2 regions of the Streptomyces sp. NPDC018964 genome follow, and region 1 is predicted to be linked to the other one. Evidence: riboswitches for the same ligand, from Rfam matches in the RefSeq annotation. Region 1 holds a riboswitch; the other holds the start of a gene.
The links. A riboswitch is a leader RNA that binds a small molecule or an ion and turns the genes downstream of it on or off. The one in region 1 is predicted to bind S-adenosylmethionine.
Positions count from the first base shown of each region.

Region 2: it holds a riboswitch for S-adenosylmethionine, as region 1 does, so the genes downstream of both, ACH5AO_RS15595 (aminotransferase class V-fold PLP-dependent enzyme) here and thrC (threonine synthase) in region 1, are expected to answer to the same signal.

Region 1 is NZ_JBIRYZ010000025.1:9,165-16,746, reverse strand. It holds gene groL (chaperonin GroEL) at 1-1,364, opposite strand, end outside; gene ACH5AO_RS30395 (cold-shock protein) at 1,748-1,951, opposite strand; gene ACH5AO_RS30390 (MoaD/ThiS family protein) at 2,381-2,656, opposite strand; gene thrC (threonine synthase) at 2,765-4,063, opposite strand; SAM riboswitch class I at 4,081-4,228, opposite strand; gene ACH5AO_RS30380 (glucosyl-3-phosphoglycerate synthase) at 4,369-5,313, shown strand; gene ACH5AO_RS30375 (trehalose-6-phosphate synthase) at 5,372-6,778, shown strand; gene otsB (trehalose-phosphatase) at 6,838-7,582, shown strand, end outside.
Region 2 is NZ_JBIRYZ010000008.1:74,014-81,595, forward strand. It holds gene ACH5AO_RS15575 (c-type cytochrome) at 1-406, shown strand, start outside; gene ACH5AO_RS15580 (Rieske 2Fe-2S domain-containing protein) at 403-1,461, shown strand; gene ACH5AO_RS15585 (cytochrome bc complex cytochrome b subunit) at 1,458-3,095, shown strand; gene trpD (anthranilate phosphoribosyltransferase) at 3,250-4,314, shown strand; SAM riboswitch class IV at 4,497-4,613, shown strand; gene ACH5AO_RS15595 (aminotransferase class V-fold PLP-dependent enzyme) at 4,951-6,315, shown strand; gene ACH5AO_RS15600 (glycerate kinase) at 6,489-7,582, opposite strand, start outside.

The sequences.
Region 1 (7,582 bases):
GCGTTGACGGCGATCTGCTTCAGCGGGGCCTCGAGCGCCAGCTTGACGGCGGCGGCACCGGTGGCCTCGTCGCCCTCGAGCTCCAGCTTCTCGAAGACCTGGGAGGCCTGCAGCAGGGCCACGCCACCACCGGCGACGATGCCCTCCTCGACGGCGGCCTTCGCGTTGCGGACGGCGTCCTCGATGCGGTGCTTGCGCTCCTTGAGCTCCACCTCGGTGGCGGCACCGGCCTTGATGACCGCGACACCGCCGGCGAGCTTCGCCAGGCGCTCCTGCAGCTTCTCGCGGTCGTAGTCCGAGTCGCTGTTCTCGATCTCGGCGCGGATCTGGTTCACGCGGCCCTGGACCTGGTCGGCCGAGCCCGAACCGTCGACGATGGTGGTCTCGTCCTTGGTGATGACCACCTTGCGGGCCTTGCCCAGCAGGTCGAGGGTGGCGTTCTCCAGCTTGAGGCCGACCTCCTCGGAGATGACCTCGCCGCCCGTGAGGATGGCGATGTCGCCGAGCATGGCCTTGCGGCGGTCGCCGAAGCCCGGGGCCTTGACGGCGACGGACTTGAAGGTGCCGCGGATCTTGTTGACGACCAGGGTCGACAGGGCCTCGCCCTCGACGTCCTCGGCGATGATCAGCAGCGGCTTGCCCGACTGCATGACCTTCTCCAGGAGCGGGAGCAGGTCCTTGACGTTGGAGATCTTGGAGTTCGCGATCAGGATGTACGGGTCGTCGAGGACGGCCTCCATACGCTCCATGTCGGTGGCGAAGTACGCCGAGATGTAGCCCTTGTCGAAGCGCATGCCCTCGGTGAGCTCGAGCTCCAGACCGAAGGTCTGGGACTCCTCGACGGTGATGACGCCTTCCTTGCCGACCTTGTCCATCGCCTCGGCGATGAGCTCGCCGATCTGGGTGTCGGCGGCGGAGATGGAGGCCGTGGAGGCGATCTGCTCCTTGGTCTCGACGTCCTTCGCCTGCTCGAGCAGGGCGCCGGAGACGGCCTCGACGGCCTTCTCGATGCCGCGCTTCAGAGCCATCGGGTTGGCGCCGGCGGCCACGTTGCGCAGGCCCTCGCGCACCAGGGCCTGGGCGAGGACGGTCGCGGTGGTCGTACCGTCACCGGCGACGTCGTCCGTCTTCTTGGCGACTTCCTTGACCAGCTCGGCGCCGATCTTCTCGTACGGGTCCTCGAGCTCGATCTCCTTGGCGATGGAGACACCATCGTTGGTGATCGTGGGGGCGCCCCACTTCTTCTCGAGGACGACGTTGCGGCCCTTGGGGCCGAGCGTCACCTTGACGGCGTCCGCGAGCTGGTTCATGCCGCGCTCGAGGCCGCGCCGCGCCTCCTCGTCGAACGCGATGATCTTGGCCATGTGAAGTGGTCCCTCCAGGACTGGGGGTGATTCCTTCGGACCGCGCCCGCGCCCGCGACGGACGGCTCGCCGGCCCCGTGGTTCCTTGCCCCACACGGCCCGCGGGCCTCACCGACCCGGTCCTTCGTTGTCACTCTCACCTTCAGAGTGCTAACGCCAATGATTAGCACTCGACCCACCCGAGTGCAAGGCGCGCCCGCGAAGCGGGCTCGTCGAGGGGTGGCGGCCGGGTGACGGGTGGGCGCAAGCGCCCATGGGGCGCACACGGGGCGCTCAGCCGCACGCGAACGTCGCCGCGCACCCCCCTGGGCACGGCGAAGGGCCCGCACCCCTGGGGGTGCGGGCCCTTCGTCGGCAGAAGATGCGTGCGGCTGATGGCGCGTTCAGGCGCTGAGACGAACCATGTCGGCCTGCGGGCCCTTCTGACCCTGCGAGATCTCGAACTCGACCCGCTGGCCTTCTTCGAGGGTGCGGTAGCCGTCCATCTGGATCGCGCTGTAGTGGACGAAAACATCCGCACCACCGTCGACCGCGATGAAGCCGTACCCCTTCTCCGCGTTGAACCACTTGACGGTGCCCTGAGCCATGCCTAACTCCCCTATTACTGGCCCTTGCACGGATCCGCACTTCGCGGATCCGGGTCAGACCTCACCCCCCAATGGTTGGGGGCGTGCGCCGGAACGCGTCGACCGCGGCTGAATGTATCTGTCCAACTGCCGTCTGCAACAGGTCAGTCGGACGAGAAATCTTGGCGGCGCCGGTCCGGAATGTGGTGAGAATTCACCCGATTCCAGGGCAAGTCGGGCCGCACAAAGGGCGCAAATGGCGCGAAAGGGCCGACACTTTGGCTGCATTCAGTCGGACCCGCGGCAGGAAATCAGTGTTTCCGGTCGATGGACCGGGAGCGCGTTCCCCAACTCTACCGCGCTCAATCCCATGGAATTGCCCCCTCCGCTTCTCTCACGGAGGGGGCAATGACCCGGACACCGGGTAACCGTCATTACCGAAGGTAATGATCAGCCTCCGGCCACCGCCGGGATGATCGACACGCCGGCCCCGTCCGGGGTGGCCGTCTCGAGCCCCTGCTCGAACCGCACGTCGTCGTCGTTGACGTACACGTTCACGAACCGCCGCAGCTTGCCCTGGTCGTCCAGCACCCGGGCGGCGATCCCGGCGTGGTTCTTCTCCAGGTCCGAGATGACCTCGCCGAGGGTCGCGCCCTCGGCGGCGACCTCGGCCTGCCCACCGGTGTAGGTGCGCAGGATGGTGGGGATACGGACAGTCACGCTCACTTCGAAACCTCCGGAAGGGACAGCACCCTGGGGGCGCGGGACGGTGTGTGACATGCGGCTGCCGCCGCGCGGGCACGGCCGGCCACAACGGACCCGCGGACGAACGACTCAGACAAGCCCGGCCTCACGGAACGACTCCAGACTGGGACGGATCGTCGCGGTCAGCCCGGTGCCGGCCACCGCGTCCAGCGTCTTCAGACCGTCCCCGGTGTTGAGCACGACCGTGGTCAGGGACGGGTCGAGCGCCCCGCTCTCCAGCAGCTTCTTCGTCACGCCGACCGTGACACCCCCCGCGGTCTCCGCGAAGATCCCCTCGCTCCGGGCGAGCAGCTTGATCGCGTCGACGATCTGCCCGTCCGTGACGTCCTCCACCGCCCCGCCCGTCCGACGGGCGATGTCCAGCACGTACGGCCCGTCCGCAGGGTTCCCGATCGCCAGCGACTTGGCGATCGTGTCCGGCTTCTGCGGGCGGACGACGTCGTGCCCCGCCTTGTACGCGGTGGACACCGGCGAGCACCCCTCGGCCTGCGCGCCGAAGATCTTGTACGGCCTGTCCTCGACCAGACCGAGCTCGATCAGCTCCCGCAACCCCTTGTCGATCTTCGTGAGCTGCGAGCCGGAGGCGATCGGGATCACGATCTGGTCCGGGAGCCGCCAGCCGAGCTGCTCGCAGATCTCGTACGCGAGGGTCTTGGACCCCTCCGCGTAGTACGGCCGCAGGTTGACGTTGACGAAGCCCCAGCCCTCGCCGGCCGGGTCGCCGATCAGCTCGGAACAGAAACGGTTCACGTCGTCGTAGTTGCCCTCGATGCCGACGAGCTCACCGCCGTAGACGGCGGCCATGACGACCTTGCCCTGCTCCAGGTCGTGCGGGATGAACACGCAGGACCGGAAGCCCGCCCGGGCCGCGGCGGCGCCCACCGCGCCGGCGAGGTTGCCGGTGGAGGAGCAGGAGAGGGTGGTGAAGCCGAAGGCGCGGGCGGCCTCGATGGCCTGGGCGACGACACGGTCCTTGAAGGAGTGCGTCGGGTTGCCGGAGTCGTCCTTGACGAACAGCTTGCCGGCGTCGACGCCCAGCTCACGCGCCAGGTTGTCGGCCTGGACGAGCTTGGTCCAGCCGGGGTTCAGGTTCGGCTTGGCCGCCACGTCCGCCGGGACGGGCAGCAGCGGCGCGTAGCGCCAGATGTTCGCGGGTCCCGCCTCGATCCGCTTGCGGAGCTCCTCGGCGTCGTGGGCCGAGAAGTCGTACGCGATCTCCAGCGGGCCGAAACACTCCTCGCAGGCGAAGACGGGGCCGAGGGGGACCCGGTGTCCGCATTCGCGGCAGGAGAGCGCGGCGGCGGGGCCCAGGTCGACGGAGTTCGCGGCGGCGGAATCGGTGGTGCTTGCAACGGTCTGCACAGCCATGGAGGCGAGGCCCTTTCTCCTCATCTTCCTCACGACGCACCTCGCCGTGAGACGGATTTGGCACCTTCCCTAGCCGGGAGCCTCGCCACGTCCGTGTGACAAGAACCGACTGGAGGGTTGCCGGGGCTTCATCGGGCCGTATCCCTCTGCCCCTCTGGATGAGCGGTGTTCAGTTGTCTTCCGCGCGGTGACCCCGGCATGCGGTGGTCATCGGCGTTGTTCAAGACTGTAACCGAAGGCCTGCATGGTTGAGATAGTCGTCCGAACCGCGAGATGGATCACAGGCCAGTGAGGAGTCCGGGACCGTGCTGGAAGAAGTCGAGCGCTGGCTGACCGACCGGTCCTGGTCGGTGGCCGACCGCCCGCTCCACCGGATGCTGGCGGCGAAGCGCGCGACGGGGCAGACGGTGAGCGTGGTGCTGCCCGCGCTCGACGAGGAGGCGACGGTCGGCGACATCGTGTCGGCGATCCGGCACGACCTGGTGCTCCAGGTCCCGCTGGTCGACGAGGTGGTGGTGGTCGACTCCGGTTCGACCGACCGCACGGCCGAGGTGGCGGCGGCCGCGGGCGCGCGCGTGGTGCACCGGGACGCGATCCTGCCCCGGATACCGGCGGTCCCCGGCAAGGGCGAGGTGCTGTGGCGCTCCCTGCTCGTCACCCGCGGCGACATCGTGTGCTTCGTCGACGCGGACCTGCGGGAGTTCTCCTCCGACTTCGTCTCCGGCATCGTCGGCCCGCTGCTCACCGAGCCGGACGTGCAGCTGGTCAAGGCCATGTACGACCGCCCCCTCGGCTCGGCGGCCGGTCAGGGCGGCCGGGTCACGGAGCTGATGGCCCGCCCGCTGCTGAACATGCACTGGCCCCGGCTCGCCGGCTTCGTCCAGCCGCTCGGCGGCGAGTACGCGGCCCGCCGGAGCCTGCTGGAACAGCTCCCGTTCCCGGTCGGGTACGGCGTCGAGCTCGGCATGCTGGTCGACGCCCTGCACCTGGCCGGCCTGGACGCCCTCGCCCAGGTCGACGTCGGCGTGCGTATCCACCGCCACCAGGACGGCCAGGCCCTCGGCCGGATGGCCGCCGCCATCTACCGCACCGCCCAGCTCCGCCTGGCCCGCGGCCATCTGATCCGCCCGTCCCTCACCCAGTTCGAGCGCACCGGCGACACCTTCGAACCCCGTACGTACTCCGTCGACACCGAGGAACGGCCCCCGATGGCGGAGATCGCGGAGTACCGGGCGCGGAGGGTGGCCTGACCCGTATACGGCCGATCACGCGCGTTTGAGGTCTCCGGGGCCGGGCTAGGTGACATCCATGGCTGTCACGCAGGCTGCTCAGGGTGCTCAGGTGCTGGTCGCGTCGAATCGCGGACCCGTCTCGTACACGGTGGAGGACGACGGTTCGCTGCGGACCGGGCGGGGCGGCGGCGGGCTGGTGTCCGGGCTGTCGGCGATCGGGCCGGACGCCGGGGCGCTGTGGGTGTGCTCGGCGCTGTCCGACGGCGACCGCGAGGCGGTGCGGCGCGGGGTCGGCGAGGACGGCGTGCGCATGCTGGACGTCCCGGCGGACGTGCACGCCGACGCGTACAACGGGATCGCCAACTCGGTGCTCTGGTTCGTGCACCACATGCTGTACCAGACGCCGCTGGAGCCGGTCTTCGACGCGGAGTTCCGCCGGCGGTGGGCGTCGTACGAGGCCTACAACCGGGCGTTCGCCGAGGCGCTGGCCGAGGAGGCGGCGCCGGGCGCGGCGGTCCTCGTCCAGGACTACCACCTCACCCTCGTCCCCGGGATGCTCCGCGAGCTCCGCCCCGACCTGCGCATCGCGCACTTCTCGCACACGCCGTGGGCGCCGCCGGAGTACTTCGCGCTGCTGCCCGACGACATCGCGCGGCAGGTACTGCGCGGCATGCTCGGCGCCGACCGGCTCGGCTTCCTCACCCGCCGCTGGGCGGACGCGTTCACCGCGTGCTGCGAACGCTTCGCGGACGGCCTCGGGGAGACGCGCGTCGGCGTGCACGGCCTGGGCGCCGACGCGGACTTCCTGCGCGCCCGCTCCCACGAGGCGGACGTCGAGGAGCGGATCACCGCGCTGCGGGAGGAGATCGGCGCGGGGCGCCGGACGATCGTCCGGGTCGACCGGACCGAGCTGTCGAAGAACATCGTGCGCGGACTGCTGGCGTACCGGCAGCTCCTGGACGACCACCCCGAGTGGCGCGAGCGCGTGGTGCACGTCGCGTTCGCCTACCCCTCCCGGCAGGACCTCGCCGTCTACCGCGACTACACCGCCGAGGTGCGGCGGGTCGCCGAGGAGATCAACGAGCGGTACGGCACCCCGGGCTGGCGGCCGGTCGTCCTGCACGTCGAGGACGACTTCGCGCGCTCGCTGGCCGCGTACCGGCTGGCGGACGTGGCGCTGGTCAACCCGATCCGTGACGGCATGAACCTGGTCGCCAAGGAGGTCCCGGTCGTCTCCGACGCGGGCTGCGCGCTGGTGCTGTCGCGGGAGGCGGGCGCCCACGAGGAGCTGGGCGAGGACGCGCTCACGGTCAACCCGTACGACGTCGTCGGGACCGCCGGCGCCCTGCACGAGGCCCTGACGATGGGCCCGGACGAACGCGCCGAGCGCACCAAGCGCCTGGCCGCGGCGGCGACCGCGCTGCCCCCGGCGCGGTGGTTCCTGGAGCAGCTGGAGGCGCTGCGGGAGGGGACGCCCGGCTGACAGGAGGTATGGCCGGTCACACAGGCGTGTGCGGGGGCGGGCGTGGATAGGTTGGACGTATGGCCAGCCATACGGATTCCACGGACCCGAACGCCACGCCGACGCCCGCCACGCAGGCCGGGCGGGAAGGGCTGGACGCGCTTCTCTCCCGGCCGGGGAAGGCACTGATCGGGCTCGACTTCGACGGGACGCTCGCGCCGATCGTGGCCGACCCCGAACAGGCCCGCGCGCACCCCGACGCGGTGGGCGCGCTCGCCGCGCTCGCCCCGAAGGTGGCGGCGGTCGCCGTCGTCACGGGCCGGCCGGCCGGTGTCGCGGTCCGGAACGGGGACTTCGCGGGCGTCCCCGGCCTGGAGCACCTCGTCGTTCTCGGCCACTACGGCGCCGAGCGCTGGGACGCCGTCACCGGCACGGTCACCGCGCCCGCCCCGCCCCCCGGTGTCGCCGCCGCCCGCGCGGAACTGCCGGGGCTGCTCGACCGGGTCGGCGCGTGGCGGGGCACGTGGATCGAGGAGAAGGGCGGCCGGGCGGTGGCGGTCCACACCCGCCGGGCCACCGATCCGCAGGCCGCGTTCGAGGCCCTGCGCGAGCCGCTCACCGGCCTCGCCACCCGGCACGGCCTCGTCGTCGAGCCCGGCCGCATGGTCCTGGAGCTGCGCCCGCCCGGCATGGACAAGGGCGTCGCCCTGCTGGAGTACGCCCGCGAGATCGGCGCCGGGTCGGTGCTCTACGCCGGGGACGACCTGGGCGACCTCGCCGCCTACACGGCCGTCGACAAGCTCCGCGCGGCCGGCACTCCGGGGC
Region 2 (7,582 bases), on a different contig from region 1:
GCAGTACGGCCCCGAGGGCGCCGACATCGCCAAGGGCGGCGAACTGTTCCGCAACAACTGCGCGCAGTGCCACAACTTCACCGGCAAGGGCGGTGCGCTCACGCACGGCAAGTACGCCCCCAGCCTGGAGGACGTCGCTCCCAAGCACATCTACGAGGCCATGCTCACCGGCCCGCAGAACATGCCCTCCTTCCCGGACAGCACGCTGACGGAGCAGAACAAGAAGGACATCATCGCGTACCTGGGCGAGGTCAACAGCGACGACTCCGAAAGCCCGGGCGGCATGGAGCTGGGCGGGCTCGGCCCGGTCAGTGAGGGCCTGTTCGGCTGGATCTTCGGTCTCGGCGGGCTGATCACCGTCGCTGTGTGGGTCGCCGCTCGGACCGCAAAGGCCAAGAAGTCATGAGTAGCCAAGACATCCCCGAAGAGAACCTGCCCGCAGCGCAGGACACCACCCACGGCGCGGTGAAGGTCGCGGACGAGAAGCACCCGTTCGCCGACCCGGGCCTGCCGCCCCACGAGCACCGGATCCAGGACATCGACGAGCGGGCCGCCAAGCGGTCCGAGCGCACGGTCGCCCTGCTGTTCACACTGTCGATGCTCGCCACCGTCGGCTTCATCGCCTCGTTCGTGGCGATCCCGGTCGAGAAGATCGTCTACGTCTTCCCGCTGGGCCACATCAGCGCCCTGAACCTCGCGCTCGGCGTGACGCTCGGCATCGCGCTGTTCGCCATCGGCGCGGGCGCGGTCCACTGGGCCCGCACCCTGATGTCCGACGAGGAGCTGACCGACGACCGGCACCCGATCGAGGCCTCGCCGGAGCTCAGGGCGAAGGTCATGGACGACTTCCGCCAGGGCGCCAAGGAGTCGGCGCTCGGCCGGCGCAAGCTGATCCGCAACACGATGTTCGGCGCCCTCACCCTGGTCCCGCTCTCCGGCGTCGTACTGCTGCGCGAGCTCGGTCCGCTGCCCGAGGGCAAGCTGCGCCACACCCTGTGGGGCAAGGGCAGGCTCATCGTCAACATGAACACGAACGAGCCGCTGCGGCCGTCCGACCTCATCGTGGGCTCGCTGACCTTCGCCAAGCCCGAGGGCCTGGAGGAGCACGACCACGACTTCCAGAACGAGATCGCCAAGGCCGCACTGATGCTGGTCCGCATCAAGCCGGACGACATCAAGGACAAGCGGTCCCTCGAGTGGTCGCACGAGGGCATCCTCGCGTACTCGAAGATCTGCACCCACGTCGGTTGCCCGATCTCCCTGTACGAGCAGCAGACGCATCACGCGCTGTGCCCCTGCCACCAGTCCACCTTCGACCTTTCCGACGGAGCCAAGGTCATCTTCGGTCCCGCCGGTCACCCGCTGCCGCAGCTGCGCATCGGCGTGAACGACGAGGGCTACCTCGAAGCGCTCGGCGACTTCGAAGAGCCCGTCGGTCCTGCCTTCTGGGAGCGCGGATGAGTACTACGACGACCCCCGAGTCCCGCTCGCGCGGGAAGGCCCCGGCCGGCGAGCGCGTCGCCGACTGGGCCGACGGCCGGCTGGGGATCTACTCCCTGGCCAAGGCCAACATGCGCAAGATCTTCCCGGACCACTGGTCCTTCATGCTGGGCGAGATCTGCCTCTACAGCTTCCTCATCATCATCCTCACGGGTGTGTACCTGACGCTGTTCTTCCACCCGTCGATGAACGAGGTGGAGTACCACGGCAGTTACGTCCCGCTGCAGGGACAGCTGATGAGCGAGGCCTACAAGTCGACGCTGGACATCAGCTTCGACGTCCGGGGCGGTCTGCTGATCCGGCAGATCCACCACTGGGCCGCGGTCATCTTCCTGGCCGGCATGTTCGTGCACATGATGCGCGTCTTCTTCACCGGCGCGTTCCGCAAGCCGCGTGAGATCAACTGGCTGTTCGGCTTCCTGCTGTTCGTCCTCGGCATGTTCACCGGTTTCACCGGTTACTCGCTGCCGGACGACCTGCTCTCCGGCACCGGTGTCCGCTTCACCCAGGGCGCGATCCTGTCCGTGCCGATCGTCGGCACGTACATCTCGATGTTCCTGTTCGGCGGGGAGTTCCCCGGCACGGACTTCGTGGCGCGGTTCTACTCGATCCACATCCTGCTGCTGCCGGGCATCATGCTCGGCCTGGTGGTCGCCCACCTGATCCTGGTCTTCTACCACAAGCACACGCAGTTCGCGGGTGCCGGACGGACCAACAAGAACGTCGTGGGCATGCCGCTGCTGCCGGTCTACATGGCGAAGGCGGGAGGCTTCTTCTTCCTGGTCTTCGGCTTCACCGCGCTGATCGCCGGCATCGCGTCCATCAACCCGATCTGGGCCCTGGGCCCGTACCGTCCGGACATGGTGTCCACGGGCGCCCAGCCCGACTGGTACATGGGCTTCGCCGAGGGCCTGGTCCGCGCGATGCCCGGCTGGGAGATCAACTTCTGGGGCCACACCCTGGTCCTGGGCGTCTTCGTCCCGCTGGTGATCTTCGGTCTCTTCCTGGCGGTCATCGCGCTCTACCCGTTCATCGAGTCCTGGATCACCGGGGACAAGCGCGAGCACCACATCCTGGACCGGCCGCGCAACGCCCCGACCCGTACGGCCTTCGGCGTCGCCTGGGTCACGGCGTACATGATCATGCTGATCGGTGGTGGCAACGACATCTTCGCCACGCACTTCCACCTCTCGATCAACGCGGTCACCTGGTTCGTCCGCATCGGCTTCTTCGTGGGACCGGTCATCGCGTTCGTCGTCACCAAGCGGATCTGCCTCGGCCTGCAGCGCCGGGACAAGGAGAAGGTGCTGCACGGCCGCGAGTCGGGCATCATCAAGCGCCTGCCGCACGGTGAGTTCATCGAGGTGCACGAGCCGCTCAGCCAGGAGCAGATGTACACCCTCACCGCGCACGAGCAGTACAAGCCGTTCGAGATCGGCCCCGAGGTCGACGAGAACGGTGTCCGGCGCAAGGTGAAGGCGACCGAGAAGCTGCGCGCCAAGCTGAGCAAGGGCTACTACGGCGAGGACGCCCAGATCCCGAAGCCGACCGTCGAGGAGTACAAGGAGATCACGAGCGGCCACGGCCACCACTGATCCCCTTCGGCACCTCACCCCAGTCGCCACACGACGGCGAAGGGCCCCCGTCCGTTCTGCGGACGGGGGCCCTTCGCCGTCCCCGGACCTCGATAGGGTGGGGCCCGGGACCTGCCGGGTCCCCGCGACCCTTCCACGACCGTCAGGAGCGGCCATGAGCGCTGTGACCCCCGCTGGAGGCGACACCGCGGCGGGCCGCTCCTGGCCCGCCCTGCTGAACGGACTCCTGGACGGACGGAACCTGTCCGCCGACGACACCGCCTGGGCGATGGACCTGATCATGCGCGGCGAGGCGACCGACGCGCAGATCGCCGGGTTCGCGGTGTCCCTGCGGGCCAAGGGCGAGACCGTCGAGGAGATCACCGGCTGCGTGCGGGCGCTGTACGACCACGCCAACGTGATCGAGGTGCCGGGCGCGACCGTCGACATCGTCGGCACCGGCGGGGACGGCGCCAAGACGGTCAACATCTCCACGATGTCCTCGATCGTCGTGGCCGGCACCGGCGCGAAGGTCGTCAAGCACGGCAACCGGGCCGCCTCCTCCGCGTCCGGCGCCTCCGACGTCCTGGAGAAGCTCGGCGTCAACCTGGAGCTGACCCCGCGACGGGTCGCCGAGGTCGCCGAGGAGGCCGGGATCACCTTCTGCTTCGCGGTGAAGTTCCACCCGGCGCTGCGCCACGTCGCCGCCGCCCGCGGCCAGCTCGGCATCCGCACGGTGTTCAACTTCCTCGGCCCGCTGGCCAATCCGGCGCGGGTCAAGGCACAGGCGGTCGGGGTCGCCGACCTGCGGATGGCGCCCATCATGGCCGGGGTCTTCGCCGAACGCGGCAACTCCACGCTGGTGTTCCGCGGTGACGACGGACTCGACGAGCTGACCACCACCGCCACCTCCAGAGTGTGGGTCGTCCGCGACGGCAAGGTCGACGAGGAGACCTTCGACCCGCGCGACGTCGGCATCGACCTGGTGCCCGTGGAGGCCCTGCGCGGCGCCGACGCCTCCTACAACGCCGAGGTCGCCCGCCGGCTCCTCGACGGCGAACCGGGTCCCGTGCGGGACGCGGTGCTGCTGAACTCGGCGGCGGCCCTGGTGGCCCTGGAGCCCGGCGACGGCACCCTGACGGGGCGGATCCGCGCCGGTATGGCGAAGGCGGCCGAGGCGATCGACTCGGGGGCCGCCAAGCGGGTCCTGGAGCGCTGGGTGGCCGCCAGCAACGCGTAAGGCCCGCCCGGCGGGTTCCCCGCGCGGGGTACTTTCATCGTCCTCGCTGACCGGGGCTGTGAGGCACCGGCGGTTTCCTTCGGGCCGATCCGCCGGGCAGGTCCTCCCGTCGGGCCGCGGGACGTCCCGCGATCCGGACACGGGTTGCGGGACGTCGATCACTTCACGTACTTTCCTGTCCAGGTCATGAGTGACAGCCATCAGGCCCCGGCCGGCTGTCCGGCAACCCTCCGTCCGTGGCGGGGTGCCCCGGGTGAAGACCAGGCCGTGAGCAGCAAGGCCCACGGCAAGCGCGGGCCCCTCGTACACCAGGGGTCCTGGTCGTCGAGGAGTCTTCCGTGAGCAAGCGAATGCGCTAGGCCCTGTCGCCCGTTCCCGCCCGTCGCGTGACGCCGTGCACGCACTTCCGCCGCACCGGGACCTGAGCCGAGTACATCCCGTACGGGGCTCGGGGACCGGCACGCCGAGGGCACGCACCTGACGCCACGCGGCCCGACCTCCGGGCGGACGCCGGGAACGTCACGACAGGGCCAGGGCTGCCGAGCCCCGCCTCCGCGCACCCCTTTTCCCCTCCCTCCGCGCTCGAGCGATGTGCGCTCGCGCGGAGATTCCGCCTGCCTCACCGGGAGTTGTGCCATGTCCGTCGCCGCCGACACGTCCGTCCGCGCCCCCCTGCCCGTCCTCGGCCGGGACGTCACCGTCCCCCTCGTCACCGGCGGCGAGGTCACCTACGCCGCCCTCGACTACGCCGCCAGCGCCCCCGCCCTCCAGCGGGTCTGGGACGACGTGGCCGCCTACGCGCCGTACTACGGCAGCGTCCACCGGGGCGCCGGATACCTCTCCCAGCTCTCCACCGACCTGTTCGAGAACGCCCGCCGGACCGTCGCGGACTTCCTCGACTGCCGCACCGGGGACCAGGTGGTGTTCACCCGCTCCACCACCGACTCCCTCAACCTGCTCGCCACCGTGCTCCCCGACGGCTGCGAGGTCTTCGTCTTCGAGACCGAGCACCACGCCTCCCTGCTGCCCTGGCGCGGAGCACGCGTCACCTTCCTCGACGCCCCGCGCAGCCCCCGGCAGGCGGTGGAGACCCTGGAGCGCGCCCTCGCCGACCGTGACCCCCACGGCCCGGCCCTGGTCTGCGTCACCGGCGCCTCCAACGTCACCGGCGAGCTGTGGCCCGTACGGGAACTGGCCGCCGCCGCGCACGCGCACGGCGCCCGGATCGTCCTGGACGCCGCCCAGCTCGCCCCGCACCACCCGGTGAGCGTCCGTGACCTGGACGTCGACTGGGTCGCCTTCTCCGGGCACAAGCTGTACGCCCCCTTCGGCTCCGGCGTGCTGGCCGGCCGCGCCGACTGGCTCCGGGAGGCCGAGCCGTACCTCGCGGGCGGCGGTGCCAGCCGCAGGGTCACCCGGCGCGGGGACGGGGGAGTGGACGTGGAGTGGCACGACGGCGCCGCCCGCCACGAGGCCGGATCGCCCAACGTCATCGGCGCGTACTCCATCGCCTCCGCCTGCACGGCGCTCACCGAGGCCGGGTTCGACGCCCTGGTCGCCCGCGAGGAGGAGCTGATCGGCGCGGTGCGCGCGGGACTCGCGGACGTGCCCGAGGTGCGCTTCCTGTCCCTGTTCGGGGACGACGCCCCGCGCGTCGGCGTGCTCTCCTTCGTCGTCGAGGGCTGGAACAGCTCCCACTTCGCGGCCGCGCTCTCCGCCGAGTACGGCATCGGCGTACGGGACGGGCTGTTCTGCGCGCACCCGCTGGTGCGGACGCTGCTCGGTGGTGACGCGGGGGCGCAGGGGGAGTGCGGGGCGCCCGAGGCGGGGCCCGGGGAGAAGTCGCTCAACGCGATCCGGGTGAGCTTCGGGGCGGGGACGCCGGACGAGCACGTGGAGCGGTTCGTGCGGGCGGTGCGGGAGCTGGTGCGGGACGGGGCGAGGTGGTCCTACCGGACGGTGGACGGCCGCTGCGTCCCGGACACCTCCGCCCGCGGGTGATTTCTTTCGCCCCCGCCGCCCCTTCCCGTCCCGAACCTGGGGCTCCGCCCCAGACCCCGCTCCTCAAACGCCGGAGGGGCTGAGATTTAGCCCCTCCGGCGTTTGAGGAGCGGGGGTCCGGGGGCAGCGCCCCCGGGGGACGGGAACGGGAAGGGGCGGCGGGGGCGAAAAACCTAGGTGGTCGCCGGCAGGCGCGCGCCCAGGACGATCATGCGCAGCGCGCGCTCCGTCGCGTCGGTGAGCAGCTCCGCGCCCCGCACCAGCGCCTCCGCCAGAGCCATCGGCGCGGGCAGGATGCCGTGGCAGGCGTCCACGCCCGGCACCTCCCCCGCCCCCTCCCCGAGCGTCCCCGCCAGCGCCAGCACCGGCCGCCCGGACAGCTTGGCGCGGCGCGCCACCTCCGCCGGGACCTTGCCGCGCGGCGTCTGGTGGTCCAGGGCGCCCTCCGCGGTGACGACCAGATCGGCGCGGGCCAGCCGGGCGTCCAGGTCGAGGTGGTCCAGCAGGACCTGGAAGCGGGGCAGGAGGGACCCGCCCAGGGCGGCGAGCCCGGCGCCCAGTCCGCCGGAGGCACCCGTACCGCGGCCCAGGCGCAGATCGGTGCCGGTGACGGCGAGATCGCGGGTCAGCACCCGCGCCCAGTTCTCCAGCGCCGCCGACAACTCCTCGACCTGCTCCGGACCCGCCCCCTTCTGCGGGCCGAACACCCGGGCCACGCCCCGCTCCCCGCACAGCACGTTGAAGGGGTTGCAGGCGACGAGGAGTTCCACACCGGCGAGACGGGGATCGAGCCCGGCCGGGTCGATACGGGCCAGGCGCGTCAACTCGCTTCCGCCGGGCGCCAGTTCACGTCCGTCCGCGTCCAGCAGCCGCGCGCCGAGCGCCTGGAGCGCGCCCGCGCCGCCGTCGGAGGTGCCCGAGTCGCCGCAGCCCACCAGGATCCGCCGCACCCCCTGGTCGAGGGCGGCGCGGATCAGTTCCCCGACGCCGTACGTGGTGGTGGCGCCAGGGTCGCGCCGGGTGCGGGGGACGAGGGAGAGTCCGGCCACCGCCGCCATCTCCACCACCGCCGTGTCCCCGGAGCCGAGCAGCGCGAAGTGGGTGCCGACCGGTTCGCCGACCGGGCCGGTGGCGGACAGCGCGACCAGCCGGCCGCCGGTCGCCGAGGCCAGCGCCGAGGCGGTGCCCTCACCGCCGTCCACCAGCGGGATCCGGTCGATCTCGGCGTCCGGCAGCACCCGGCGGACGCCCGCCGCGATGGCGTCGG